4 regions of the Arthrobacter sp. UYCu512 genome follow, and region 3 is predicted to be linked to each of the others. Evidence: riboswitches for the same ligand, from Rfam matches in the RefSeq annotation. Region 3 holds a riboswitch; each other region holds the start of a gene.
What was found. A riboswitch is a leader RNA that binds a small molecule or an ion and turns the genes downstream of it on or off. The one in region 3 is predicted to bind thiamine pyrophosphate.

Region 1 (7,085 bases), on a different contig from region 3:
GTCGGAACCGGCATAGCTCATGTCCACCGCGTATTTGTCCAGCTCGGCTTCGATGACGGCGAGGTCCGAGAGCGGATCGCGGTCTGATTCGAGCGTGCCGCAGTCGAGCACATGCACCAGGGCGGCGCAACGCTCAACGTGGCGCAGGAAGTGGTGGCCGAGGCCCTTGCCTTCGCTGGCGCCTTCGATCAGGCCGGGGACGTCGGCGATGGTGAAGCGCACCTCGCCGGCCTGGACCACACCGAGGTTCGGGATCAGGGTGGTGAACGGGTAGTCGGCGATTTTGGGCCGGGCGGCAGACATCGCGGCAATCAGGCTGGACTTGCCGGCGGAGGGGAACCCGACCAAGGCAATATCGGCGATGGATTTCAGTTCCAGGACAACGTCACTGGATTCGCCTTCGATGCCGAGCAGGGCGAATCCCGGGGCGCGGCGTTTCTGCGAGGAGAGCGAAGCGTTGCCCAGTCCACCGATGCCGCCGGCCGCGGCGATGTATTCGGAACCCTCACCGACCAGGTCTGCGAGGACCCTGCCGTCCTTGGACTTGACCACGGTGCCCTCGGGAACCGGGAGGATCAGGGTTTCGCCGTGCTTGCCGGCGCGCCAGTCGCCCATACCGGGTCCGCCGTTGGTGGCGTGGCGGTGCGGGGCGTGGTGGTAATCGAGCAGGGTCGTGGTCTGGGGGTCCACGCGCAGGATAACGTCGCCGCCGTTGCCGCCGTTGCCGCCGTCGGGACCGCCGAGCGGCTTGAACTTCTCGCGGTGAACGGAGACACAGCCGTGGCCGCCGGTACCGCCGGATACGTGCAGTACTACCCGGTCTACAAAGCTCGCCACGTGGATCTCCTCAGTGCTGTTCCCGTAAGCGTGCAAAGACGCTCAGGATGATTGTAATGCGGTTAAAACACCGGTGGAGCGGACCTAATGGCCCGCCCCACCGATTTAAAACGTAGGTACTACTCTGCAGCTGCTGCAGCCACAATGTTCACAACGCGACGACCGCGGCGGGTGCCGAACTCGACGGCTCCGGGAGCCAGGGCGAACAGGGTGTCGTCGCCGCCGCGGCCAACGCCGGCGCCCGGGTGGAAGTGGGTTCCACGCTGGCGGACGATGATCTCGCCTGCGGAAACTACCTGACCGCCGAAGCGCTTGACGCCGAGGTACTGGGCGTTCGAGTCACGACCGTTGCGAGTGGAACTCGCGCCTTTTTTATGTGCCATTTGGAAATGCCTGCCTTAAAATTCTGGGGAATCTGCTGAAAACCTGAACAGTAACGAGTAGTTACTTGATACCGGTGATCTTGACCTTGGTCAATTCCTGACGGTGACCCTGGCGCTTTTTGTAACCGGTCTTGTTCTTGAACTTCTGGATGACGATCTTGGGACCGCGAAGGTCCTCAAGGATCTCAGCCGTAACCTTTACCTTGGCCAGGTCCGAAGCAGCAGACATGACCTTGTCACCGTCTACCAGGAGCAGTGCGGGCAACTCAAAGGTGCTGCCGGCTCCACCGGGGACGCGGTTCAGGGTAACGAAGTCTCCAACGGAAACCTTCTCTTGCCGGCCGCCTGCGCGGACAATCGCGTACACCACTGGGGAACTCACTTCTCTCGACGTTTATTACTAGATTTGCGTGCGGAACCTGGGTCCAAAGTTGATGGTCCGGCTCACGCTGTGCCTCTACGCCGGTGGGTTCCCCGGGGGAACCCATGAGCTATCCCGTGGACATTCGCACCTGAAATCAAGTGGAGCGTCCTCAAGGTCATAACCCAAGTGTTGGCGTAAGCACCGAAGATCTAGACTACGCTAATTTTGCCTTCGGCCGCAAATGAGGCTGGTTCCGAAGGGAGGTACGTGATAGGTGACACCCTGTATGGACAGGACGTTGCCGCAACGACTTCCGGAACCGCGCCTCCCTATCGTACAGGCTCCCTGCTGTCCCGCGGCTCAGGCGTGCACGCGCGGCGCGTCGAAGAAGTCCACTTCGTAGCGGGCGGACTGCCGGAAGGCCACGGTCATGGCGTCCCGTTCGCCGGGTGAGGCCGCCCGGGCTGCGGTGTCGGTGTGGGCGATGGCCTGCCGGGTGGCGTCGGCGAACTCCGGATCGGCGTAGGTGCGCAGCCACGCGGCGTAGGGGTGCGATTCCGGCGCACCCGCGGCGAGGAACCGGTTGTGCAGTGCCTGTCCCACCTCGGCATAGAGCCAGAAGCACGGCAGTACCGCAGCGATCAGCACTCCGTAGCTCCCGGTGACCGAGGCGGCCAGAAGGTGGTCTACGTAGGACTTGGTGACCGGTCCGAGCGTCCGCTCCGCCGTGCGTCCGCGCAGCCAGGTCCGGTGCAGTTCGGCTTCGACGCTGAGGCAATTCTGTGCGGAGCGGGTCCAGAAGAGCTGTTCGTCTTCCGTGGGTGCGATCGCGGCGGCCCGGGAGAGGACCCGCGAATAGCCGTTCAGGTACAGGGCGTCCTGTCCGAGGTAGTACGCGAAGTCCTGCTCCGGCAAGGACCCGTCCGCCAGGGCCGTGATGAAGTCCAGGCCGTAGATGGCCTCGAGGTCGGCAGCAGCGGTTTCCCGCAGCCCACGGGCGAATTCACCCGCGGCAGGGACCCGGTGCAGTTCGCCGCCGCCGGCACCCGTACCGTGATGGGCGGTCTGATGCTGGACATGGTGGAAGTGATGGACCGGGCCGTTGCCGCTGCCGACGTCGAGGTCCGCCGAGGTGCGCAGCGCCCCTTCCAGCCACGGCTTAACTTCCCGCAAGGCGGCCTCCCAGTCCCCGACCCGGGCCTGCACGGTCGCCATCGCCGCGGACAGTGAGCATCCCGTTCCGTGGCTGTTGCTGGTGCGGACCCGCTCCCCCGGTACTACTATGACGTCCCGGGCCAGGACCCCGCAGGTGTTGACGAGCGCGTCCGGGCAGCCGTCGCCGTGCTCGCCGGCTCCGCCCGCAGCGCCGGTGCCGTCGAGGTGGCCGCCCTTCACCAGGACGGTCGTGCCGGTGCCGGCGGCAAGCCGCTTGCCCTGTTCCAGCGCCGCAGCCCAGTTGCCGGCGACGGGTTCGTTGAGCAGAATCGCGAGTTCGGCGAGGTTCGGCGTGATCAGGTCCGCGTAGGGCAGCAGTTCTTGCAGCGCCGATTCGGCCGGCGCCTGCAGCAGCCGGTCACCGCTTGTGGCCACCATCACGGGGTCCAGCACCACAATGGCGGGCCTGACCTTCGCCAGCCAGGTCCGGACGGCGTCGATCACGGCGGCGTCCCCCAGCATCCCGATCTTGACGGCGTCGATCCGGATGTCGGCGCTGACCGCGTCAAGCTGGGCGGTCAGGAAATCTGCCGGCGGGACGTGGATGGCGCTGACGCCGCGTGTGTTCTGTGCGGTCAGGGCGGTGATGGCGGCCATGCCGTAGCCGCCATGCGCGGCAATGCTCTTCAGGTCCGCCTGGATCCCGGCACCGCCGGAGGGGTCCGAGCCTGCGATCGTGAGCACCCGCGGGATCCGGGATGCCGGGGCTGCGGGGACAGCGGGAAGAAACGGGGAGGCGGCGGTCATGGGAGACATCCCTTCGCCGGTGCTAACCGGACAGGTTCAACGGGTCTGGATCTCAGCCGGCTCGATGCGCGGCACCCCGTGTCAGGGACCAAGCCTAGCCGCATCCTTTAACGAAGTCGCGGGCACGGCCCGAACCTGGCGTATTGCTACGCGGCCCGGACCGCACCCGCGGCCTTCCCGAACTTTCTTGGGGTTAGAGTTCCGAGGCCGGAACGCCGACGCCGAGGATAATCGGTTCGTTTGTGGCCGGTTTGGCCGCCGGCGTTGTTGCTGCTGCCGGGGCCTTTGCCTCGTGTACCGAAACGGCAGCCTGCGGCGCTTCCCGGCGCTGCTCTACCGAGGTTTCGTTGGCTGCTCCCTGCGCGCGGCTGGCGCTGCGGTTGCGCCGTCCGCGGCGGGCACGGGAGGCGCCGGCCTCGGGGGCCGCCTCCGTCTGGGAGCCTGGCGCCTGGGCGCGGCCCGGGCCGGTTCCGCCGGCACGCGCCGGAGCCGCCGGTGCAGTCCGGGCTGCGGCCGCCTTCGCAGCCGGTGCAGCGGGATCCGCCGCGGAGACTTCCCCGCTGTCACCCAGCTGGGCGAAAGCCTCGGTCAGCAGGTCCATGGTCAGCGCGGGCGCACCCGACTCGTCGGCATGCTCCACAAACGGCAGTGCGACTTGTTCGCCGCCGAAGGTCAGCACGGCGCCGGGACGTCCGGCAGCCTCCTCCGTTGCGGCCAGCTCGACGGCTGCCTCAACAGCGGCCTGGCGGACCCCGGCGTCGACTCCCGTGGCCGCTTCATCGTCATGCAGATGGGCAGCATGCGCCGCCGCAGCGATATTCGCCAGCGCGTGGCGGGTCGCCTCGGCCTTGGCATGGCGTTCAGCGTCGGTGGGCTCGGGGTGCGCTGCGGCCGGCACCGACTGTTCGTCCGTGCCCTGGCCGCCCCGTCCGCGGCGGCGGCTCTTGCGTTCGGTCCGCGGGGGGGCAGGCTGCTCCGCACGGGGAATGTGATGCTCGGCGGCAACGACGTTGGCGCGGCGGTGCTCCACCGGCTCGTCGTGGGTCACAATGCCGCGGCCGGCGCAGGCCTCGCACTGTTCGCCGAAAACTTCCAGCAGCCCGGTACCCATCCGCTTCCGCGTCATCTGCACGAGGCCCAGCGAAGTCACCTCCGCGACCTGGTGTTTGGTCCGGTCCCGGCCCAGGCACTCCACCATGCGGCGCAGTACCAGGTCCCGGTTCGATTCAAGCACCATGTCGATGAAGTCGATCACGATAATGCCGCCGATGTCGCGGAGCCGGAGCTGCCGGACAACTTCTTCGGCCGCTTCGAGGTTGTTTTTGGTGACGGTTTCCTCAAGGTTGCCGCCGCTGCCGGTGAACTTGCCGGTGTTGACGTCCACCACTGTCATGGCTTCGGTGCGGTCGATTACGAGCGAGCCGCCGGAGGGCAGGAAAACCTTGCGGTCCAGTGCTTTGTGGATCTGCTCGTCGATGCGCCAGGCACCGAAGATGTCCGAGTCCTTGGTCCATTTCTCCAGCCGGCCGACAAGGTCGGGGGCTACGTAGGTCACGTAGGCCTCGATGGTGTCCCACGCTTCCTCACCGGAGACGATCAGCTTGGAGAAGTCCTCGTTGAAGACATCACGGACTACCTTGATGGTCAGATCGGGTTCGCCGTAGAGCAGTTCGGGGGCAAGGATCTTAGTTGAGCTCGACTGGCCCTCGATCCCTTCCCACTGGGCACGGAGCCGGTTGATGTCGTGCGTGAGTTCTTCCTCGGACGCACCCTCCGCGGCGGTGCGCACAATAACGCCAGCATCCTCGGGCAGGCGGTCCTTGAGGATCCGCTTGAGGCGGTTGCGTTCGACGTCGGGCAGCTTGCGCGAGATTCCGGTCATGGAACCGCCGGGTACGTAGACGAGGTAGCGGCCGGGCAGCGAGATCTGGCTTGTGAGGCGGGCGCCCTTGTGCCCGACGGGATCCTTGGTGACCTGGACCAGCACGGAGTCGCCGGACTTCAGCGCGTTCTCGATCCGGCGCTGCTTGCCCTCGAGGTTGACGGACTCCCAATTGACCTCGCCGGCGTACAGCACGGCGTTGCGGCCGCGTCCGATGTCGACGAAGGCGGCTTCCATCGACGGCAGTACGTTCTGGACCTTGCCCAGGTAGACGTTGCCGATCAGGGAATCCTGCTGGGTCTTCGAGACAAAGTGCTCGGCCAGCACGCCGTCCTCGAGGACGCCGATCTGGATTCTGTCATCGCGCTGGCGGACGATCATTTGGCGGTCCACCGATTCGCGCCGGGCCAGGAACTCGGCCTCGGTGATGACGGTGCGGCGGCGTCCGGTATCGCGGGATTCGCGGCGGCGCTGCTTTTTCGCCTCCAGGCGGGTGGAGCCCTTGAGCGAGGTGACACGGTTGTTCACCGGAGCCTCGCTGGCTGTGCGCGGCGCACGGACGCGCGTCACCGTGTTGGGCGGGTCGTCGTCCTCCCCGCCGGTCAGTTCCAGATCCTGCTCGCCGCGACGGCGGCGGCGACGGCGGCGGGAGGTCACGCCGTCTTCGAGCTGCTCGCCAGTGCCTTCTTCAGCGTCATCCGCGTCGTCGGATTCGTCTTCGGAACCCGGTTCGCTCTCAGCTCCACGGCTGCTGCGGCCGCGGCGACCGCGGCTGCGGCGACGGCGGCGGCTTCCGGCGTCCTCGCTCTCGCCTTCTTCGTCGTCGTCGTCGTCAGCTTCCGCTGCGGCGGCAGCCGGGGCCGGGACAGGGCGGGCCGCGGCGGCCAGGTCGGGTGCCTGGAAGATCATTGAGGTAACCGCTCCCGGCTCCATGAACAGCGAAGCGGCAGCCGAGGCTTCCGCCGGGGCTTCAGCAGCCGGGCTTTCAGTTGCCGGGCTTTCAGCTGCCGCGGCGGCTGGGGCTGCTGCCGGGGCCTCGGCGGCAGTTTCATCCGCGACCGGGCTGGCGGCGGCGGTAACGCCTGCGGTTTCCGTGGCGGCGGCTTCCGGTTCCGCACTGGCGGCCCCGTCAGCTGCGGTCCCTGCGGCCGGGGCCTTGGCCTTGGCGCGGCTGGCGCGGCGACGGACGGGCTTTTCGGCCGGGGCGTCGGCGGCCTCGGCTGCGGCTGTCATTCCGGCAGGGACATCAGAGGGAACGTCCGGGGTCTGTGCCGGGTCCGCAGCAGGAACGGATTCGGCCGGCTCGGCTACCTTGCGGGCACGTGAGCGGCGGGCGGGGGCCTTGGTTTCGGCGGCCGGAGCGTCCGGCACCTCCGCGGGGACCGCGGTGTCCGCGACGGTCTCCGCGGCGCCTGTACCGCTTTTGGGAAGGGTCTTGCGGCGGGTCCGGACGGGCCGTTTCGGCGGTGACGCGGCCGCTGATTCATCAGCTGCCCCGGCACTTGCGGCCAGCACGTCTTCGTTGCCTGTTACAACCTGGTCATTATCCATATATGGCGACACTCCTGCCCCTGACATGCCGCCACATCCGGCACCCGTTGGGGCAAATATTTGTCAACACCCGCGGGCATTGACAGAAGTCAATTGAATACCCTCA
Region 2 (7,085 bases), on a different contig from region 3:
GTAGTCGTAACAGCAAGCGAAAGTAGGCCTACAGTGGTTCACCAGGCACCCGTTGAGCAGGGGCAGGCCGGAAAGTCCCCCAACGTCCCGGCCCGCAGCGGATCGCGATCGGCGCGGCTTCCCCGTGACGAACGCCGGGCGCAGCTGCTCGCGGCGGCCCAGGAAGTCTTTGTCGCCAACGGGTACCACGGCGCCGCGATGGACGAGATTGCGGAGACTGCCCATGTCAGTAAGCCCGTGTTGTACCAGCACTTCCCGTCCAAACGTGAGTTGTATCTGGCCCTCCTGGACAGCCAGCTGAGCATCCTGATCGGGCTGCTGCTGGGTGCCCTGAATTCCACGACGGATAACGACGAGCGCGTCCAGGCTGTGATGCGGGCCTACTTCCGCTTCATCGCCAGCGATGACCAGGCCCACCGTCTTGTCTTCGAATCCGACCTGGTCAATGACGTCGACGTCAGCGCCCGGCTGGAGGCTTTTAACAAGACTTTTGCCGACGCCGTTGGGCAGGTCATCGCCGAGGACACCAAGCTGCCGGAGCTGGAGGCCCAACTGCTGGGCCGGGGACTGGCCGGGCTGGCGCAGGTGAGCGCCCGCTACTGGCTGGAAACTGACGGTAACCTCGACCTCGATGTGGCAAGCGATCTGATCTACCGTTTAGCTTGGCGCGGAATCTCCCGCTTCCCCAAGGAAACCTAGGCTACAAATAGACATAACACCCTAAGAACTTTGATTGGCTGGGAGGCCTTGCTGTGGAAGTAAAGATCGGCATTCAGAACATCGGCCGCGAAATTGTCCTGGAATCGGCGCAGGAAGCCGACGCCGTAGCCAAGGTGGTCGGCGAAGCAATCGCGAAGGGCACGGAGCTGCGCCTGACTGACGAAAAAGGCCGCCTGATCATCATTCCCGCGAACGTCCTGGGCTATGTCGAGATCGGCGCCGAGGAAGTGCGCCGCGTAGGTTTCGGCGCGGTCTAGGCACCAGCTGTGACGCCGGGCAGCGCCGTGCTGCCCGGCCCCAGACCCAACCCGCAAGGAGTCCGAACATGCTGTCCCTGATTGTGGTGGTCCTGGTGACCGTCGCTGCTGGTTTTGTCGTGTGGGCCAATGACAAGCGGCACGCCAAGTACGGCATCTCGGTGCCCGCCGGGGCATCTCTCACGGTGGGGATGCTGAGCTGGATTCTTTTTAGCGCCGCGGGGCTGGGCTATCAGTCGGGACTGAGCTGGATTCCGTGGATACTGCCCATCCTGCTGGGCGCAGCCGCCGCCACGGCGTCCGTGCTGTACCTGGGTCGGAACCGCACCAGCCGCGATACTGCCAGGCTGACCGCAATCCTGCGCTACTAGCGAGGTCCCGGCACGCCGGCCGGGCCGGGTTCCGCCCCGGGACCCGCCCAACGCACCTAGAGGAACTCGGCACGGCCTTCCATGGCCGATGATGCCAGTGCGTGCTCCCGCCGCGGGATCCTGCCGCTGCGTTTGGCCAGCCGTCCGGCGATCACCGCGTGTCTAAACGCCTCGCCCATCAGAACCGGATTTTGTGCCCGGGTCACCGCCGTGGCCAGCAGCACGGCGTCGCAGCCAAGCTCCATGGCCAGGGTTGCATCGGAGGCGGTCCCTATCCCGGCGTCAAGGACCACGGGCACGGAGGCACGGGCGACGATCAGTTCGATGTTATGCGGGTTCAAGATGCCCAGGCCGGTGCCAATCGGCGCGCCGAGGGGCATCACGGCAGCGGCGCCGAGGTTTTCCAGCCGCAGCGCCAGCACGGGGTCGTCGTTGGTATAGGCAAAGACCTTGAACCCGCGGCCCACAAGCTGCTCGGTGGCCTCGACGAGCTCCACCGCATCCGGCAGCAGGGTGTGCTCGTCCGCAATGACTTCCAGCTTTACCCAGTCCGTTTCGAGGGCTTCCCGTGCCAGCTCGGCAGTGAGGACGGCATCCCTGGCGGTGAAGCAGCCCGCGGTGTTCGGCAGCACCCGGATGTTGTGGTCCAAAAGCAGCTGGAACAACGACCCCGATTCTGCCGGCGAATAGCGCCGCATCGCCACGGTGGTCAGTTCGGTGCCGGACGCCAGCAGCGCGGCACCCAGACCGTCAAGGCTAGGCGCCCCGCCGGTTCCCATAATCAGCCGGGACCCCAGCTGTACACCGTCGACCGTGAACGGGTCCGCGGCGGCCGGTGAAATTCCCGGCGCCCCGGCGAGTGTGGTGTCCTCCCTGCCGCTCATCCTCCCTGCACCGCCGTGACCAGTTCGAGGTCGTCACCGTCGACGAGCGCTGTGGTGTACCACTGGCTGCGCGGGACCACGTCCGCGTTGCGGGCGACGGCGACCCCGAGTTTCCCGCCGTCGACTGAGTGGCCGTTGGGCGCCAGCGGCCGGCCGGTAACCTGGCTGACCAGCTGGCTGACCGAGGCGCCGTCCGGGAGAAAGTGCCCGGTTCCGTTCAGGGTGATGTTCATACCGCTTCCTTGTTTTCTTCAGGGTGGGTGTTCGGATGGGTGATGATCTTCGGGGACGGCCTCCGGGCGCCGGCTGCGGCCGGTCTGCTGGTTTGACTGCCGGTGGCGAACCTGTCCGGGCGGAAGTGCTTCCAACGGGAATCCACGGTTCCGTCCAGCAACTCACAGCAGATCCTCGCGGCGGCGGGTGTGAGCAGGATGCCGTGCCGGAAAAAGCCGGTCGCTATCATCAAACCGGCAATTTCCCCCGGACGCCCCCGCGCCGCCACCCGGCCCAGCAGCGGCGCGTTGTCCGGGGTCCCCGGCCGGGCCCGGGCAGTGGCCTCCAGCAATTCCAGTTCGGCGACGGCGGGGACCAGCTGCTGGGCATCACGCAGCAGCTGGTAAACACCGCCGGCGGACACCGCCCGGCCCGGGACACCAGCTTGGGTGGCAGCATCCGGGTTGTCGCCGCCGAGCGCGTCTTCGCGCTGGGTGGCGCCGATCACCACCGTGCCGTCCTGCCGGGGCACGATGTAGACCGGCACCCCGCGCACCAGCCCGCGCACCGTGGCGGTGAGCAGCGGCCGTAGTTTCGCCGGGACGCGGAGCCGGAGGATGTCCCCGTGGACCGGCCGCAGGGGAAACTCAAGCCCCGCGGGCAGCCCCTCAAGTGTGGCGGCGCCAAGGCCGTTGGCCACAATGGTGTCCTTGGCCCGGATGGAACCGCCGCCGATGAGGCTGGCGCCAGCCACCCGACCCTGCTCCCAGAACAGCCCGCCGGCACGCCTGGCGATGGTGGTGGAGCGACTGTCGGTGCGCAGCAGTTCCCTGATCCGGGCCAGCAGCAGGCGCGGGTCCACCTGGTGGTCGGCGGGAATATCGAAGGCGCAGGAGATGCCCGGACTCAGCAGCGGCTCTCGCCTTCGTGCCGCACGGACGGTCAGCGGCTCGACGCTGAGGCCGGCAGCCTGCTGGGCGGTGCGCAGGTCCGCGAGCGCCCGGCGGTCGGCGGCGTCGACACCCACGGCGAGGGTCGGCGTGGTGAGGTAGCCCGTCCGGGAGCCCCCCGTTCCGCCCCCGGCGCCGTCCAGTCCGGCCGCGAATGCCGGCCAGAGGCGGGAGGATTCCAGCATAAGCTCCAGGAGGGCCTCTTCCTGGTAGTGCAGTTCGCTCACCGGGGCAAGCATGCCGGCGGCAGCCCAACTGGCTCCTGTTCCGGGGGCGTCGTCGATCAACGCGACAGATCGGCCCGAGCGCCGCACCGCCCAGGCGATCCCGTGGCCAACAACGCCGCCGCCAATCACGGCCACGTCGTAACATTCGGGGTTTTTGAGGTCATCCGCGGCGGCCGCAGCCGAGGTTGCGTCGCTTTCACGGGCCGTGCCGGGGACGAAGGTGCCGTCCATAGAGGATTCCTTCCCTACGCCGGTACTAACCGGATCAGGTCAAGCGGTCGGCTGCTACGCCCTCTCAGCCTGCCGTTGCCGGTCGCCAGTGGCGTGGACGGCGGCGGGCTCCCGCGGTATTGGCCCAGTGTAGAGGAACTAGGCTGGAAACATGAGCCAGGATGCCGCCCACACCACCGCCCGCCTTTATCTCTGCACCGACGCGCGCCGGGACCGCGGCGACTTTGCAGACTTCGTGGACTCGGCCTTTGCTGGCGGCGTCGACATCATCCAGCTGCGCGACAAATCCCTGGAAGCCGCCGAGGAGCTGGAACTGCTGGCGGTCCTGCAGCAGGCGGCCCGCCGTCATGGCCGGCTTTGGGCAGTCAACGACCGGGCAGACCTCGCCTCCCTGGCCGGGGCGCCGGTGTTCCATATCGGGCAAAAGGACATCCCGTTCGGGGCGGCGCGGGACTTCCTCGGCCAGGAGACCGCGATCGGGCTGTCCACCCACACTCCGGCCCAGGTGGACGCCGCGATAGCCGCAACTTCCGGCCGGAACGGTCTGACCTACTTCTGTGTTGGCCCGGTATGGGCCACCCCCACAAAGCCGGGCCGCGCCGCCGTCGGACTTGACCTCGTCCGCTACGCGGCGGACGCGATCGGCGGGTCAGAGGCCCAGCAGCGGAGAACTGCCCGGAGCGAGGCTGCGGGGAACCTCTGGGGCGCGCGGCCGTGGTTCGCGATCGGCGGCATCGACCTGGGCAATGTGGAGCAAGTGGTGGCCGCGGGCGCCGGCAGGATCGTCGTGGTCCGCGCGATCACCGAGGCCACCGATCCCGAGGGCGCAGCCCGGGCCCTGCTTGCCGCCCTCGACGCCGCGGAACGCTAAGGCCCGCCTGCTCAGCCGGCAAGGCCGAGCTGCGTCATCCGGCGTGCGTGGTTCGCTGCCAGTTCCCGCAGCAGGGCTCGGACAAGCTCCCTCGGCCCGTCCTCATCCGCGCCGATCAGCCGGTCGGCGAAGGCGTGCTCGAAGCTCATCCGCTGCGCCTGGTTGAGGACCTCCCCCAGCAGTCGCCGGGCCCACAGTGCCAGCCGCGACGCCAGCTTCGGGTCATCTGCGAGGGCGGCCCGGAGCCGTTCCCGCAGCACCGCTGCCGCTTCGTCGCCGGCCTGGACCTGCTCCACCAGGGCACGGGTGCCTGCGTCGAGATAACGGGACATGGCGCGGTAGGCGTCGGCGGAAACGGTGTCGATCACGTACGCCTTGATGAGGGACTCGTGCCAGTCCGCCGGGCGGGTGCGTTTATGGAAGTGGTCCACCGACGGCTGGAACGGCAGCATGGCTTCCTCGGTGTCCAGGCCCATGGCTTCGAGCCTGGAGCTGACGAGTTCGTAGTGCTGGAACTCGATCACGGCGATACGTCCCAGCGCTGCCCGGTCGTGCAGGGTGGGCGCGTACCGTGCGTCGGAGGAGAGCCGCTCGAAAGCGGAGAGTTCGGTGTAGGCCATCACGCCGAACAAATCCCTCAGAAAGCTGTTGTAGCGGGCGGGATCAGCCGGGAATCTGCTCATGGTCCAAGACTAATAGTGCAAATGAAGCTACTCTGATTTCCGTGTCCCAGCATCGCTTGACCCCGAATGTCCACCAGCAGGAGAGCCTCCTTGCCGAGGCACTCAACACGTTGCGCACAACCCTGGAGCTGCCCGGACCGTTCCCCGAGGACGCGCTGCGGGAAGCGAAGGAAGCCGTCGCCGGACACGAACTGCCGGAGCTGGATTTCACCCACATCGAGTTTGTGACCATCGATCCTGCGTCTTCCACCGATCTGGACCAGGCCCTCTTCATCGACCGTTCCGGCGCGGGATACAAGGTCTTCTACGCGATCGCCGATGTCCCCTCCTTTGTTGTCCCCGGCGGAGCGCTCGACGCCGAGACCCGCCGTCGCGGCCAAACGTACTACACCCCGGACGGCCGGATCCCGCTGCACCCAGAAGTCATCAGCGAAGAAGCCGGAAGCCTGCTGGCCGGGCAACGGTGTGCCGCCTTTGTGTGGGAATTCGAGCTGGACACCACCGCGGAGGTGTCGGAAGTGCTGGTCCGCCGTGCCACAGTCCGCAGCCGGGCCAAACTCAGCTACCGGGGTGTCCAGGCCGACCTCGACGCCGGCACGGCCGCGCCGCTGCTGGAGCTGCTCAAGGAAGTCGGGATGAAGCGGGTAGAGCTCGAACGGCTCCGCGGCGGCGCCAGCCTGAACATGCCCGAACAGGAAATCGAACAGCTGCCCGACGGCGGCTACCGGATTGTAGCTGCCCCGCCGCTGCCCGTGGAAGACTGGAACGCCCAGATTTCGCTGATGACGGGAATGGCCGCAGCAGGGATCATGCTCGAAGGCAAAGTCGGTATCCTGCGCACCATGCCGGCGCCGGATGAAGCGTCGCTGGCTCATTTCCACCGCCAGACCCGTGCCCTTGGCAGGCCCTGGAACGCCGACATGAGCTACGGCGAATACCTGCGCACCCTGGATCCCACGGATCCGCGGCAGCTGGCGATCGTGCACTCGGCCGGCATGCTGTTCCGCGGCGCGGGCTACACGCCCTTCGATGGCACGGTGCCCGGGGCCGCGGTCCAGGCAGCCATCGGCGCCGCCTACGCCCACTCCACGGCCCCGCTCCGACGTCTGGTGGACCGCTTTGTCCTGGTGATCTGCGAGGCGCTCAGCAACGGCACGGCTGTCCCGGCCTGGGCCCGGGAAGCCCTGCCGTCGCTCCCGTCGATCATGGCAGCCTCGGACCAGCTGGCCGCCAGGCTGGAGCGCCTCTCCCTCGATACCGTGGAGGCGGCGCTGCTGGTCAACCACGTTGGCCAGGAGTTCGACGCCGTCGTGATCTCCGGCGCTAAACCCGCCAGGAGCGGAAAGAACAGCACCGGCAAAAACGGCACCAATGCCGCCGGCACCACCGGCGGGCCCGCCGGAATCGTGCAAATCGCCGAACCCGCCGTCACTGCCCGCTGCCCGGGCGAACTGGAACCCGGCACCCAGGTCCGGGTGCGGGTGGTCGCGGCCGACATCACCACCCGTGAGGTCCGGCTGGAGCTGGCCGTCTGAGCGATCGGCGGCCTTGCCGCGCCGTCAGTGGCCGCCGTCGAGTTTCCGGGCCGTGTGCGGCTAGACTGGAAGGGTAGATATGGATGCCCGGTCGTTGATTTCCTTCATTTTCGAATTCAACAAGCCCGCCCCTACGCGATCTT
Region 3 (7,085 bases):
AGGGTCAAGGTCAGCACGTGACGATTATGCGCTCCGACCGGCCTCTACGCCAGAGCCCGTCGAGACTCACGAATAGTGCTCGCGAAATGGCGTGCCCCCATCATCCGCGAGAGCTCGCTAAACGTGGTCTGGCTTCGGGTGCGGCTGGGATGGGTCAGGGGTTCTCGTTCTCAGCGCGCAGGGCGTCACCAAGCAGTCCGCGCAGAGCATGCGCAGGCGGGGAAGCCGGACCAGGGTCGGATCGTGGATGATCCCGGCGGCGTCACGGGCATTTCTCGACATCCGACAGCTTGGTCAGCCGCCGCCGAACGGCCTGCGCGCCGGGTTCGGGGGAGATCAGCCGTCTTCAGGGTACAGGGGCAGATGTTGGCCGGGGCGGTCCACAGGACTCGGCGCAAGTTCGGAGCAGGGGTCTGGGAGCCGGACCGAAATGGGTGACGTCCGGAGCGACTTCGTCTTTGGTTCCGGAGCTGCCGGGGTGTTCGGGGGCGCATGCCGCCTAGGCGGCATGCAGGGGGTCTAGTTCGCCCAGAGGGCGTGGCTTGAGCGATGAACAATTGGACGCTGCCGCGTATGCCGCAATGATGATCGGGGGGTCACACAAAAGGTCCACGCAGGGGCCATGATTAATTTCGCGTAGGGACTCGCTGCGCGAGCCAGTTTGCCGGGTTGCTCGAATTCGGGCTCCGCTCACCGGGTTGTCATTCTTGGAGGAGGATCTGGATGATGGCCTCTTGGCGCCAAGATCGGAGATCACCTGTCCCGGCTAATTGAACTGCCTCGGGTTTTTGGTTTCTCCATGGGGAGGCATATTAAGCGGCTGATCCGGGAGCATGCTACGGCTGTGTCCTCATGGGGGCCAGCATCAACAACAAGGGCAGGAACGCGCATTCGGACAGTTCTGTTGGGATGCGCTCGCTTGTTATAGGGCTGTTCAACGATGGGCTAACGAATTGCTGGGCCGTCTTGGGGATCGCTAAGCGTCCGATCGGCAGCAAAGTATCGCCGTGCCCGGGCTCCATGACCGACAGCAGATGCCAGAAACTCGGGGATTGCACCGTCTGAGGAGTGCGCATGACCGGGGGCCGGGCGGTCCGGTATCGACGCGACACCGAACTCAGTTCGACGTAGAATTCAGTGACAGGAAAGGACTTCCGTCATGAGGCTTGAGGGCTGGCATCTGATCATCATCATCGTTCTAGTTCTGGTGCTTTTTGCTGCACCGAAGCTGCCGGGAATGGCCAGGAGCCTGGGCCAATCGATGCGTATCTTCAAGTCCGAAGTCCGCGAGATGAAGGAGGAGGGCCCTCCTGAGAAGAACGCCGCGGACGCCGAACCCGTCGAGGGCCGGACCGTGAACCACCCGAAGTCCACGGGGGTCGAAAGCCGTACCGGAGACGGAACCGACGTACCGCCGCCGACCCGCGCCTAAGACACCATGGCAGCCGGTAAGAGCAGCCGATCCAACCCTGAGGGGCGGATGGCGCTCTTGGACCACCTCAAGGAGTTGCGGAACCGGCTTTTCAAGGCTGCGGTCGCCGTCGTGCTGGGGACCGTCGTCGGCTTCCTCGTATACCAGCCCTTTCTTACGGCGCTCATCAAGCCGATCCGGGATCTGAACGAACATGAGGGCCGGCAGGCCACGCTGAACTTCGACGGCGTGGCGAGCTCCTTCGACCTGTTGATCCAAGTATCCGTGTTCCTGGGCCTGATCCTCGCCAGTCCGGTCTGGCTCTACCAGCTCTGGGCGTTCATCGTGCCGGGCCTGCATAAGAAGGAACGCCGGCTCGCCTTGTCGTTCGTCGCGGCAGCCGTGCCGCTGTTCCTCGGCGGCGTGGCCCTGGCCTGGCTCGTGCTGCCGAACGCCGTGCGGGTGTTGACGGATTTCACTCCCGCCGGGGGCTCCAACTTCATCAGCGCCCAGATCTACCTGTCCTTCGTCCTGCGCCTGCTCCTCGCGTTCGGCATCGCGTTCCTGCTCCCTGTGGTCCTGTTCGGCCTGAACCTGGCCGGGCTGGTCAAGGGCGCCCAACTCCTCAAGAGCTGGCGGATCACTGTGTTCCTCGTGTGTCTGTTTGCCGCCATGGCCGCGCCGGGCGCGGATGCCACGAGTATGTTCTATCTTGCCGTGCCCATGCTGGTGTTGTTCTTCACGGCCATCGGGCTCTGCCTGCTTAATGATCGCCGCCGGGAACGGCGGACGGTCAAGCTTGCCGCGGAGACCGAAGCCCGCGCGGACCTGGCAACGCCCGGCTCCGAACTGGGGAATCTCTAGCCCTTGGCGCAACGGGTCAGCCGCGCACCATGTGCCTGGCGGGAAGCGGATCAGCCCGGTGAGGCCCGCCGGCGCATGGGCCTTTCTGCCCCGACCACGGCCGGCGGGCAGCCCCCGGGGTGCCCGCTTGCCGTGGTCCATCCGTTTCTGTATGGGTGTGGGGTGGGTCAGGCGCTGGCTGCGCTCCGGTTGATCTCGCCGTTTACCCCCTTGGGGAAGAACCCGCCTTCTCTTTCTGCTTTGGCGGTGAGGTAGGCGATGTTCAGGACCTGCCCCGGGCTGCGGCTGAAAGCGATGCCGTTTGCGTCGGTCGGGACAAGGTTGGCGGTGTCTTTAGTGCCAATACCCTGATCGAGATCAGTTGATCCATCGAGGCTGTCCCGGGCGTCGGAGATCGCTTGGGCTGGTACCTGCAGATCACGAGCGTAGAGGGTGGTTCTGATGATTCCGGCGTGATAAGCCTCGACAGCGAGGATACCGGCGGCGGCTTCGAGGTCAATGCCGCAATTTGCCGTCCTCATGTATGCAGACGAGTCCCTCCATACTGTCGACGCAGCAGAGTCTGGCCTCGGCCGAGGAACCCGACGCCTCCCAGGCCCTGATGGGCGTCTTCGCCGACGAAGGTATCCGGGTCGTCCGCCGGGCGGCCGTGTCCTCGGTGCGCACGGACCCGGCCACCGGCGGGATCATCGCGACCGCGATCGTCTCAGGCGGGCAGCAGGAATTCCGGGCCGCCAGACTGCTCGTCGCCACCGGACGCCGGCCGGTCACGAACGGACTGAACCTGGCCACGGTCGGCGGCAAAACCGGGCACCGGGGCGAAATCCTCTTGCAGAACATCCTAGCCAGCTCCCACGAACGGATCTGGGCCGCCGGGGAAGGGACCGGACACCCCGAATTCGTCTACGTCGCAGCCGCCCACGGCTCCCTGTTGGTGGAGAACGCCTTCAACAACGCCGGCCGTGAGGTCGACGCAGCCGGTATCCGGTGCGAATGCCGGGTGCTTCCCCTGGCATTCGTCCCCAGAGCCTTGGTGAACAGGGACACCCGAGGCTTCATCCAAATTGTCGCCGACGCGGACAACGGACGGATCGTGGGAATGACCGCCGTCGCCAAGGACGCCGGTGACCTGGCCGCGGCCGGGGTCTTCATCATGGAAGCTGGAATGACTGTGGAGCAGGTGGCGAACCTATGGAGCGCGTACCTCACAATGGCCGAAGGAATCAAGATCGCCGCCCAGTCCTTCACCACCGATGTCTCCAAACTCTCATGCTGCGCCTCGTGACCAGCTAGGCCTCCACACGGATGCAGCAGGCCTCGTTGAGTACGACTTCATCGATCCAGCCGACCTCCGTCCTCACAGGTTACCGACATCGTCCTCGCACCCTCTCGCCCTCGCTGCCCCGGCACGGATCAACAGTGCAGGCGTCTGCATCATTTCGAATGCTGTGCGTTCGGAGGACTGCCGGCTGGCCAGAGGAGCGCATCATCCTCGGCAGCTGCCGACAGGAGTCTCAGCTTCCGGTGATTCGGCGTGCACTGCGTTGCTGGAGGGCCTGCTTCCGATAATGGCTGCCGTCCGGGGGATACCCGGGATCATCCAGAGCGGTAGAACGGGCACGCTGGGGTGCTACGATTTTTCCATCCACACGGGTGCCCATGCAAGGGCTGAGATCGGGCTGATGCAGTCTGCGACCGTTGAACCTGTCCGGGTCATGCCGGCGAAGGAAGTAGGAAACCACTGATGAGCTCCATGAATTCACATTCGCTCGCGTACGCCCGAGACCCCGAAAATGGCATTAGGGTCCCTGTCACGGAGATTGCTCTGGAGGACTCTCCGAACGGGACGAAGAATCCACCGTTCACGGTCTACCGGACGGCCGGGCCCGGAAGCGATCCTGTGATCGGCCTGGAGCCGTTCCGGTCCGAATGGATAGAATCCAGGGGCGACACCGAGCCCTACGGCGGCCGGGAACGGAACCTGCTCGACGACGGTAAATCCGCCGTGCGACGGGGTGCCGCTTCTGCTGAATGGAAAGGCGCGCAGCCGGTTCCCCGCCGCGCCCTCGAGGGTAAGACCGTTACCCAGATGCGCTACGCCCGCCAGGGCGTCATCACTCCCGAGATGCGGTTTGTGGCAGTGCGGGAAAACTGCGACGTTGAGCTGGTGCGCGGCGAAGTTGCCGCAGGTCGGGCCATCATTCCCAACAACATCAACCACCCCGAATCCGAACCGATGATCATCGGCAAGGCCTTCCTCGTGAAGATCAACGCCAACATCGGCAACTCCGCGGTCACCTCCTCCATCGCTGAGGAAGTGGACAAACTGCAGTGGGCCGCCCGATGGGGCGCCGACACCGTGATGGACCTCTCCACCGGCGATGACATCCACACCACCCGTGAATGGATCATCCGCAACGCTCCGGTCCCGATTGGGACAGTACCGATCTATCAGGCACTGGAGAAGGTCAACGGTGAGGCCAATGACCTGACCTGGGAAATCTATCGGGACACCGTGATCGAACAATGCGAGCAGGGCGTGGACTATATGACCGTCCACGCCGGGGTGCTGCTGCGGTACGTCCCCCTGACCGCCAACCGGGTGACCGGTATCGTCTCCCGCGGCGGGTCGATCATGGCCGGCTGGTGCCTGGCCCACCACCAGGAGAACTTCCTCTACACACACTTCGACGAACTGTGCGAGATCTTCGCCAAGTACGACGTCGCCTTTTCCCTGGGTGATGGCCTGCGGCCCGGCGCGACCGCGGATGCCAACGACGCCGCCCAGTTCGCCGAACTGGACACCCTCGCCGAACTCACCAAGCGGGCCTGGAAGTACGACGTGCAGGTCATGGTCGAAGGCCCCGGGCACATCCCCTTCCACCTCGTCCGCGAAAACGTCGAGCGACAGCAGGAACTCTGCGACGGCGCCCCCTTCTACACCCTCGGCCCGTTGGTGACCGACATCGCCCCAGGCTATGACCACATCACCTCGGCCATCGGCGCCACCGAAATCGCCCGCTACGGCACCGCAATGCTCTGCTACGTCACGCCCAAGGAACACCTCGGGTTGCCGAACAAGGATGACGTCAAGACCGGCGTCATCACCTACAAAATCGCGGCCCACGCCGCCGACCTCGCCAAAGGACACCCAGGAGCCCACGAACGCGACGACGCCCTGTCAAAAGCACGGTTCGAGTTCCGCTGGCGGGACCAGTTCGCACTTTCCCTGGACCCGGAAACAGCCGAATCCTTCCATGACGAGACGTTGCCCGCCGAGCCGGCGAAGACCGCGCACTTCTGCTCCATGTGCGGACCCAAGTTCTGCTCCATGCGGCTCTCCCAGGACATCCGCGACCAGTTCGGAGGCATGTCCGAACAGGAAGCCATCGCCGGAATGAACGCTAAATCCGACGAGTTCCGCGAATCCGGCGGGAAGGTCTACCTCCCCGAACCCGTCGTGCCCGGGAGCTAGGAACGAGGAGCGGGTTCGGGCAGCGCCGGCACTCCGGCGCCGGTCCTGCCCCGATCCGGAACTAGAGATCTGTTCGACAGGGTCGGCGGGGAGGGCTGTGAGTCGGCGTCGGTCCCGTCGATCTGCTCGACCATGAGTTCGCGATCCGCCCGGTATTGACGAATCTCGGGGCGGAGGTGGTGGTCTTACTGGCGCAGGAGCTCACGTCCGCTGAGCGAATCGCCGGTTGAGTCCGTCTCCTTGGATGCGCCCCGCTGGTGAGTAGGGCTTTGGAGTTTCTGATTTCTTGCATGAGTAGTTCCGACCGGACCAGCCCGGGGTTGACGTCGGCGCGGCGGGCAACCTCCGAGACCGTGATGGGCAGGGTCAAGTTGTTATTCGCTTTTCTTCACCGGCGTTTCGGGCTGGGATGGCGGGTGACGGTACGGTCTACTGACTCGGGTGCGGGGTTGTTTGGGTGCACTTAGCAGGCGCCGGGCCAGGGTTAGGGTTTCTGCGAGGTTGACAGTGGGGAGGTAGGCGCGGGTGATGGCGTTGGCAATGGCGGGCAGTGCGGCTGCGTCAGGGTAGAGCATGTAGAGGGGTTCGTAGCGGGGCTGGAATTTTGCTTTGAATGCCAGCAGGGACCTGAACCCGTAGACAGGTTCCAGGGTCGCGCCGAGCCGGTCGAGGAGCCGGTCCAGGCTGCCGGAGCTCTGGTTGCTTGCCGAAGCTGGTCCGCGCTGTGGTGGTTCGTTGTGCCGGGCCAGCGGCGCTCCAGAGAGGCTGATGAACCCGTATCCTTCGTTTTTGAGGCTGAGTGAGGCGGAAGCGATAAGGAATTCGATGCCGGCACGGAATCCGTTGGTGCGGCGCCGCATGAAGTCCAGGGTCCAGCCTTCGATGGTGCCGTTGTTGTAGACGGGCAGCCAAGAGGCGACGGCGTGGACCATGTGGTCAGTGCCGACGGCAACCAGCAGTCGGACCTCGGGGTCGTTGAGTTCGTCCAGGCTTCCGAGGGTGAATCCCATTTCGGGCATTTTCTTGTCGGCGACCCATTCTTCCGAGATCTCCTGGATCTGTGCCAGTACCGAGAACGATGCGGTCCGGTATGTGGTCCATTCGGCACTGATCCCGGCTTTGGCGGCGTTATTCATCGCGGTTCGGACGTCCTGGAATTTCTTTCCTTTAAAGGACACCGCATCAAGCGGCAGGATCGTTTCCTGGGCGACCTGCACTGAGCCCCAGCCCAGGGACGCGGCGTGGTCGCGCAGATCCAGGGGGACGGAGTAGAAGCACGGGGTCCAGCCTTGCCCACTGCAAAAACGGGTGAACTCCTCGAACGTGGCATGGCGA
Region 4 (7,085 bases), on a different contig from region 3:
AATATTCAACATCGACGTCGACGGAGGGGCGGCCGGTGATCTTCAGCGTGGTGGTTCCTACGCCGTCGATCCGGACCCCGAGCATCTCCAGGTAGAAGCAAAGGTCCTGCACCATGTAGTTGGGGCTGGCGTTGCGGATGACTGTGGTCCCGCCGCGGTGGGCGGCTGCCATGATGGCGTTTTCGGTAACGGTGTCGCCGCGTTCGCTGAGCACAAAGGACCGGTCCGCCGCGTCCGCGGGCGGCGCCTGCACGGCGTAGTAGCCGGACTTGGCGTCCACGCTGAGGCCGAACTGGCGCAGCGCCTGCATGTGCGGCTGCACCGTGCGGGTGCCAAGGTCGCAGCCGCCGGCATAGGGCAGCCGGTATTCGGCGGATTCGTCCAGGAGCGGGCCCAGCAACATAATGACGCTGCGGGTCCGGCGGGCCGCCTCGATGTCCATCGCGTCAAGGTCCAGGGCCGCGGGGCGCCGGATCTGAAGATCACTGGCGTTGAGCCAAACGCATTCGACGCCGATACTCGTCAGCACCTCGACGATCCTGTTCACTTCTTCGATGCGTGCGAGCCGGCGCAGGGTGGTGGTGCCGCGGTTGATCAGGCTGGCGCACAGCAGGGCGACACCTGCGTTTTTGCTGCTGTTGACGTCCACCGAACCGGACAGGGTCCGGCCGCCTTCCACCCGCAGATGCGTCATGGCGGGCCGCCCCACCTTAACGATGCTCCGGTCAAAAATAACCTCAAGACGCTGGATCATTTTCAGGCTCAGATTCTGCTTGCCTTGTTCCATTCGGGCGATGGCGCTCTGGCTGGTTCCCAGCTCGGCGGCCAGCTGGCCCTGGGTCCAGCCTTTTTGCCCGCGGGCATCGCGGAGTAACGCACCAACGTGTTCAGCAGTCTGTTGAGTCATCCCGCAAAAATATCATGGGTGACGTATTCCTCCGGTCATTTCAGATAAGACGCCGGAAAAATCGCTGCGATACCCGTTCCGTGCGATAATTATCGCTATTGCCGGGCAAGGAAGACCATGTTCCAGGTGCCTGCCGCCAACGACGCCGCGACGGCGGAACCGGCGATCAGGAGTCCGCCGAGAACCACCCAGACGTCCAGGGCGCTGAAGGTGGATTTCCGTGCCCAGGTCCGCGGCGCATCGCCGAAGCCGCGGGCCTCCATAGTGACAGCGAGGCGGGAGGCGCGCCGGACGGCCTGCACCAGCAGCCCGAAGCTCTGCCCCAAGGTGGCGCGGAGCCGCTGCAGGGGGTTCCCGTGGGAACCCACACCGCGGGCACGGCGGGCCATCCCAATGGTGTGCCACTCTTCGGCCATCAATCCCACAAGACGCATCGCGGCAAGCGTTCCGAGGACAAAGCGGTGCGGGAGTTTCGCGTTCTGCGCGAGGGCGTCCGCCAGGTCCGTGGGATCCGTACAACTCATCAGCAGCACCGCCGGCAGCGCGATGGCCAGCCCGCGGACCATAAAGCCGACCCCTAGCTCCAGGGAACCGTCGCTGATGGACCAAATCCTGGCATCAAGCAGAATACGGCCGCTGTCCGGCGCCAGGATGGTGGTACTCCAGCCGCCTAGCGCCGCGGCCAGGATCAAGGGCCAGCCACGGAGCCAGAGTAACCCGGGTCGCAGCCCGGCCAGCGGAAGAAGTGCCAGAACCAGGGCCAATGCCACCGAGGCCGACACCCAGTCGATCGACAGCGCCAGGGCAAGGGTAATGAACACAACGGCGGCGAACTTCGAGAGCGGGTTGGCCCGGGTCAGCAGGGCATGATTGCCGCGCAGCGTCAGTTCCTGTCTCATGGTGTGCTCAACGTCCCGGCCCGCGGCGCACGGGGGCCAGCTCATCGGGCTCCGCTTGATCGGGGACCTGGAGGCTGAGTTCGGTCCCTCCGAGGACGTGGCTGAATTCGGCGTCGTGCGTCACCGAGACGACGGCGGTGCCGGCGTCGAGGAGTTCGGAAAGGAACGAGGCCAGTTCGGCCCAGGTGTTGGCATCCTGGCCGAAGGTTGGTTCGTCGAGGATGAGGACGTCCGGATGGGCTGCCAGGACGGTGGCCACCGACAGGCGACGTTTCTCGCCCCCGGAGAGTGTGTACGGGTTCGCGTCCACGAGCTCCGCCAGCCGGAGCCGCTCGAGCAGTTCGTCGACGCGTTCCTCGCCGCGGCCCAGGTGCCGGGGGCCGAACATCAGCTCATCAAGTACCCGCCCCGTGACGAACTGGTGCTCAGGTTCCTGGAACACTGTGCCGATCCTTGAGATCAGCTGCCGGGCCTTCCACTTGTACGGATCGCTCCCGGCACCGGAGCTGAGTTCCGGGGTGGCCGAGACCGTGCCGGAGACCGGCGCGAGCAGGCCCGCGAGCGTCAGGGCGAAGGTGGACTTTCCCGATCCGTTGGGGCCGGTAATGGTCAAGGCCTCCCCGGCGCGGACCCGGGCAACAATGCCGGACTGGACGGGCGCCGGCGGAATGGGTCGAAAACCGCCCCGGAGGCCCGCCCGGCGCGGCCGTTCGCGGGACACGGCCAGGTCCTCAGCGGCAAGCAGCAGTCCCGCTGTCGGGGTGCGGGCAATCTGGCCACCGGGCGCCCCGGCGGCGGCCCTGCCGGCGGCCGAGGCGGCGGCCGATGCCGGGCCGGCGGGCCGCGGCCGGTGACGCGTCCGGGTCTGCGGCACGTAACCGGGCACCCAAACACCCGCCGCGGTGAGCATGTCCCGCGCCTGGTCCAGGACCTGGTCCGGCGGTCCGTCGATCAGCACCGCGGTGTCCGTCGCCGAGCCCGGCTGCAGCACCACAATCCGGTTCACGAGGTCTTTCCAGACGGCAACCCTGTGCTCCACGACCACCAGGGTAGCGCCGGTCTTGTCCAGGCAACGGCCGACGGCATCACGAAGCTCCAGCACTCCGGCCGGGTCCAGGTTGGCGGTGGGCTCGTCGAGGAGAATCAGTCCGGGGCGCATCGCCAGGATGCCGGCGAGGGCCAGGCGCTGCTTCTGGCCGCCGGACAGCGCCGACGTCGGGTGGTCCAGCGGCAGGCGGCCGAGTCCGACGTCGTCGAGCGCTTCCGCTGCCCGGGTCCAGATGTCGGCCGGGGGCACTGAAAGGTTTTCCGCCCCGAAGGCGACGTCGTCGCCCAGGCGCGAGAGCACCACCTGCGTCTCCGGGTCCTGCTGCATCAGCCCGGCCCGGCCGCGCCGCTCCCGGGGTGATGCCCCGTCGATCAGCAAGCTGCCGGTCTCCTCGGCATCCCCGTCGTCCGCCGGCCCGCGGCCAGCGGCACGCTCGGCGGCTCGCCCGGCGTCCCCGCCGGGCGAGTCGCCGAGGACACCGGCCAGGGCGTGGAGGAGCGTGGATTTGCCGGCACCGGATGGTCCCAGCAGCAGCACACGTTCCCCTGCCTGAATGTCCAGGTCAAGGCCGCGGACTGCGGGCCGGGTCCGGCCCGCGTGCCACCAGCCCCAGCCGCGCGCGGTGATCGCAGCCGGGCGGACCCGGTCGGAGGATGTCATCAGCCGTGTGCGCGGGTCAGGAAAAGACCGGCTCCGCGGCCGCCTTGCGGGAGGCGAAAGAGCCCAGCACCCCGGTCCTGGCCAGGGCCCGGGTGGCGAGCCAGGACAGGCCGCCGGCGATCACGGCGCCGGAGACCACAGTGAAAACGATGTAGGCCAGCTTGTCTCCGGAGGCGTAAGCGATGTTCCAGCCCCAGGGCAGGAACGAGTCATTCAAGCCGCAGAACAGGCCCGCCCCGGCGCCGGCCAGCAGTGCCACCGGCAGGTTGAATTTCCCGTGAAAGGACGGCACATTGAACTTCTTGTAGAGCACCGCGGCAAAAACCAGCTCGGCGCCGAGGCCCTGCAGGATGCCTGAGATCAGCACTGTGGTGCCGTACTGCGAGCCCATGATCAGCTCGCCGGTGGCGGCCACCGATTCGCAGAACAGTGCAGCACCCGGCTTGCGGATGATCAGCATGCCCAGCACGGCCGGGAGCATCCAGCCTCCGGCGTAGAGCCCGGTGAGCGGCGGATAGAACGCATTAACGGGGGCAGAAACCAGGTTGGCACCCTGGGACCAGGCCCAGAAGATCACGCCGCCGGCAACCGCAATGAGCGCCGCCACCACAATGTCCACCACACGCCAGTTGTGGCTGTACCGGACGGGCGCGCCGGCTGATCCGGGTTGTACGGATCCGGGCTTGGCAGATGTATCAGTCATATCGTCCTCCTGAGGAACAGGAGGGGAGAGTGGCCCGGGCCTGCAGCTTCCGCTGCCGCTCCGGCCACTCTGAGAACTCGACTCCCTTGCGCCGGTACTAACCGGATCAGGTTCGAGGGTCTGCGGCTGTCCGCACTCTCAGCGCCCACCTGTGGTCTCCCCGGATTTCCCCGGTGATGCCCGACGGCGGCGCTCCCCTGTCGTATCTAAAAATCGCCCTTGTGGGCGTGACCCACTTTACACCCGTGGAGCGCCGGCCACCCCCGGGTTACGCCGAGGTTAAACCCAAGACTCCGACGACGGCAGGGGTGTTGGCCCCGCCCGCAGGTCCCCAACTGGACCGTCGGGCGAGGAACGCTAGGCTAGGGGAAGCCCTGTTTCCCTCCCGCAAGGAGTTGCGAAGAATGAATATTTTCATCAAACTGCTCGGCGCCGGCGTCAGCCTGCTTGCCGGCTACGTCGGCACCAAGCTCGTGGACACCGTCTGGGAGAAGTCCACCGGCAATAAGCCACCCAAGGGCCACGAGGACGATGTCCCCACCACCCTGCGCTCGGCCCTGACTTTTGCGCTGATCTCCGCGTCCGTCAGCGCCATCATCCAAGTACTCGCCAATCGCGGCACCCAGCGAGCGGTTGCCCGCTTCGCCAAAACCCAGGACCTGGTCTAGGGCGCATCCTCTAGCTTCACCGTTTGCCGGCGTCCCCGGCGTCGTCGTGAGTGAATCCCCGGGTGCCGGCTGCCTGCTGCACCACGGCCTCCAGGTCGTCGGTGCTGAGCAGCTCCGGGTGGAGGTGCTTGGTCCGGTACCCGGCGCGGCCGACCATATGCGCGGAAACCGGAACTGTGAGCAGCTGGAAGATCCATGCCACCACCAGCACCGGCCAGACCCACCAGGTGCGCATTTGAAGGCCCAGCGCGAACAGCAACAGGAACAGTCCCAGCACCTGGGGTTTGGTGGCTGCGTGCATCCGGGTCATCAGGTCGGGAAAGCGGAGCAATCCCACCGCCGCAGCGAGGGACATCAGGGCACCGACCACCATAAAGACAGCCGAGACGGCGTCGATCACGGTGTCGGCGGTAAATGTCTCAGGAGGCACTGCTTTTCTCCCTCCGGTCGGCAACGAAGCGGGCTACCGTGACGGAGCCGACGAACCCGATAAGGGATACCGCCACCAGCAGCATAAGGTTGTTCAGGTGCCGGTTCACGGCCATGTCGATGCAGATGGCCGCCCCCACGATGGCCAGGAGCACGTCCGCGGCAAGCACCCGGTCCAGCAGCGACGGGCCCCGCGCGATCCGGATGATCGCCCCGCCGGCGGCCAACGAGAGCACCACCGCGGTTACGGTCAGGACTAGCGCCATCACGGCCCCACCTCCTGGTTGAGTGCGGACACTTCGGCTTTGGTACCCATGATCCGGATCAGCCCGGCCTCCGTGTCGCGGACGTCCTTGCGCAGTTGCGCGGCGCCGGCTGCATTGCGGACATTGATCCCGTGCACATAGAGCGTGGATGTGGAGCGATCCACTTCCACCACCATGGAGCCGGGGATCAGCGCGGTGACGTGACCGGTCGCCGTGACCAGCAGGTCAGAGTGGCTCCGGAGCGGGACGGCCACAACGGCACTGACCACCTTGGGTCCCTTGGCCGCTGCCAGGTACAGGACCTGGCAGCTCGCTGCCACCACTTTGGCCAGGAACACGAGTACAAACGGCACTGCACGAAGCAGGTTGAAGCGCCCGCCGAGTTCCACCGGCGGCAGGTAGAACAGCCGGGCGACAACGACCGAAATCAGGGCTCCGAAGAGCAGGTTACCGGGGCTGAAGTCCCGCCAGAGGGCGCCCCAAACCACTACGAGCCATACGAGCAGCGGCAGTTCCTGCCGCAACGAGATCCGTTTCCGGCTCATTTGGAGGCCTCCTGCGGCTGTGGCCCGGGCCTCGGCGGAACCGGCGCGTTTTCGCCCAGGACCGCCTGGATGTACGAGGTCCGGTCCAGCATGTCGAAGGCAGACTGGTCCGCGACCTTGAACAGCGGGCCGGCGAAGATGGTCAGCCCGACGCCGAAAAGCACCAGGCCTAGCGTGGAACCCACCATGGTCCGCGGCAGCAGCGTGACGTTGGTCTTGCCCGCCCGGTCCCCCGTTGCCGAATCTTCCGGGGCAGCCAGCAGCACCGGATCCGGGTGTTCCGCGTCCTCCGGTTTGCGCCAGAACGCACGGTTCCAGACCCTGGCGATGGCAAGCAGCGTCAGCAGGCTGGTCAGCACTCCCCCGGCCACCAGGGCGAAAGCCAGTGGTGTTCCCAGTTGCACCCCGGCCTGAAGCAGGCCCACCTTGCCCAGGAAGCCGGAGAACGGCGGGATCCCGGCCAGGTTCATTGCCGGGACAAAAAACAGCACCGCCAGCAGGGGCGACAACTTGGCCAACCCGGCCAGGCGGTCCACCGAGGAACTTCCGCCACGGCGCTCAATTAAGCCCGTCACCAGGAACAGGCTGGTCTGGATGGTGATGTGGTGGGCGACGTAAAAGACGGCGGCGCCCAGCCCTGCCACCGAGGACATCGCCAGCCCGAACACCATGTAGCCGATGTGGCTGACCAGGGTGAAGGACAACAGCCGCTTAATGTCGTTCTGGGCCAGTGCACCCAGGATTCCGACAACCATTGTCAGCAAGGCGGCCACCATCAACGGTGCATTAAAAGTGTCGCCCGGGAAGAGCAACGTTTCGGTACGGACAATGGCGTAGACACCCACCTTGGTGAGCAGTCCTGCGAACACCGCGGTGACTGGAGCCGGCGCCGTGGGGTAGGAGTCCGGGAGCCAAAAGGACAGCGGGAACACCGCCGCCTTGATGCCAAACGCCACCAGG

Region 1: it holds a riboswitch for thiamine pyrophosphate, as region 3 does, so the genes downstream of both, ABIB49_RS03605 (bifunctional hydroxymethylpyrimidine kinase/phosphomethylpyrimidine kinase) here and thiC (phosphomethylpyrimidine synthase ThiC) in region 3, are expected to answer to the same signal.
Region 2: it holds a riboswitch for thiamine pyrophosphate, as region 3 does, so the genes downstream of both, thiO (glycine oxidase ThiO) here and thiC (phosphomethylpyrimidine synthase ThiC) in region 3, are expected to answer to the same signal.
Region 4: it holds a riboswitch for thiamine pyrophosphate, as region 3 does, so the genes downstream of both, ABIB49_RS14450 (ECF transporter S component) here and thiC (phosphomethylpyrimidine synthase ThiC) in region 3, are expected to answer to the same signal.

Annotation. Positions count from the first base shown of each region.
Region 1 is NZ_JBEPPA010000002.1:216,586-223,670, forward strand. It holds gene obgE (GTPase ObgE) at 1-837, opposite strand, end outside; gene rpmA (50S ribosomal protein L27) at 957-1,220, opposite strand; gene rplU (50S ribosomal protein L21) at 1,282-1,590, opposite strand; gene ABIB49_RS03605 (bifunctional hydroxymethylpyrimidine kinase/phosphomethylpyrimidine kinase) at 1,945-3,546, opposite strand; TPP riboswitch at 3,538-3,635, opposite strand; gene ABIB49_RS03610 (Rne/Rng family ribonuclease) at 3,740-6,979, opposite strand.
Region 2 is NZ_JBEPPA010000005.1:233,534-240,618, forward strand. It holds gene ABIB49_RS07445 (TetR/AcrR family transcriptional regulator) at 34-699, shown strand; gene ABIB49_RS07450 (DUF3107 domain-containing protein) at 753-977, shown strand; gene ABIB49_RS07455 (hypothetical protein) at 1,046-1,348, shown strand; gene ABIB49_RS07460 (thiazole synthase) at 1,405-2,232, opposite strand; gene thiS (sulfur carrier protein ThiS) at 2,229-2,465, opposite strand; gene thiO (glycine oxidase ThiO) at 2,462-3,853, opposite strand; TPP riboswitch at 3,847-3,978, opposite strand; gene thiE (thiamine phosphate synthase) at 4,005-4,724, shown strand; gene ABIB49_RS07480 (ferritin-like fold-containing protein) at 4,736-5,407, opposite strand; gene ABIB49_RS07485 (RNB domain-containing ribonuclease) at 5,449-6,942, shown strand.
Region 3 is NZ_JBEPPA010000016.1:46,967-54,051, reverse strand. It holds gene tatA (Sec-independent protein translocase subunit TatA) at 1,160-1,432, shown strand; gene tatC (twin-arginine translocase subunit TatC) at 1,481-2,275, shown strand; gene ABIB49_RS16015 (hypothetical protein) at 2,443-2,796, opposite strand; partial or broken gene ABIB49_RS16010 (oxidoreductase dimerization domain-containing protein) at 2,829-3,560, shown strand; TPP riboswitch at 3,915-4,022, shown strand; gene thiC (phosphomethylpyrimidine synthase ThiC) at 4,020-5,750, shown strand; gene ABIB49_RS16000 (bifunctional lysylphosphatidylglycerol flippase/synthetase MprF) at 6,125-7,085, opposite strand, start outside.
Region 4 is NZ_JBEPPA010000013.1:36,237-43,321, reverse strand. It holds gene ABIB49_RS14465 (UDP-N-acetylglucosamine 1-carboxyvinyltransferase) at 1-907, opposite strand, end outside; gene ABIB49_RS14460 (energy-coupling factor transporter transmembrane component T family protein) at 1,003-1,806, opposite strand; gene ABIB49_RS14455 (ABC transporter ATP-binding protein) at 1,814-3,514, opposite strand; gene ABIB49_RS14450 (ECF transporter S component) at 3,531-4,217, opposite strand; TPP riboswitch at 4,283-4,426, opposite strand; gene ABIB49_RS14445 (DUF4235 domain-containing protein) at 4,622-4,885, shown strand; gene mnhG (monovalent cation/H(+) antiporter subunit G) at 4,902-5,315, opposite strand; gene ABIB49_RS14435 (MrpF/PhaF family protein) at 5,305-5,580, opposite strand; gene ABIB49_RS14430 (Na+/H+ antiporter subunit E) at 5,580-6,125, opposite strand; gene ABIB49_RS14425 (Na+/H+ antiporter subunit D) at 6,122-7,085, opposite strand, start outside.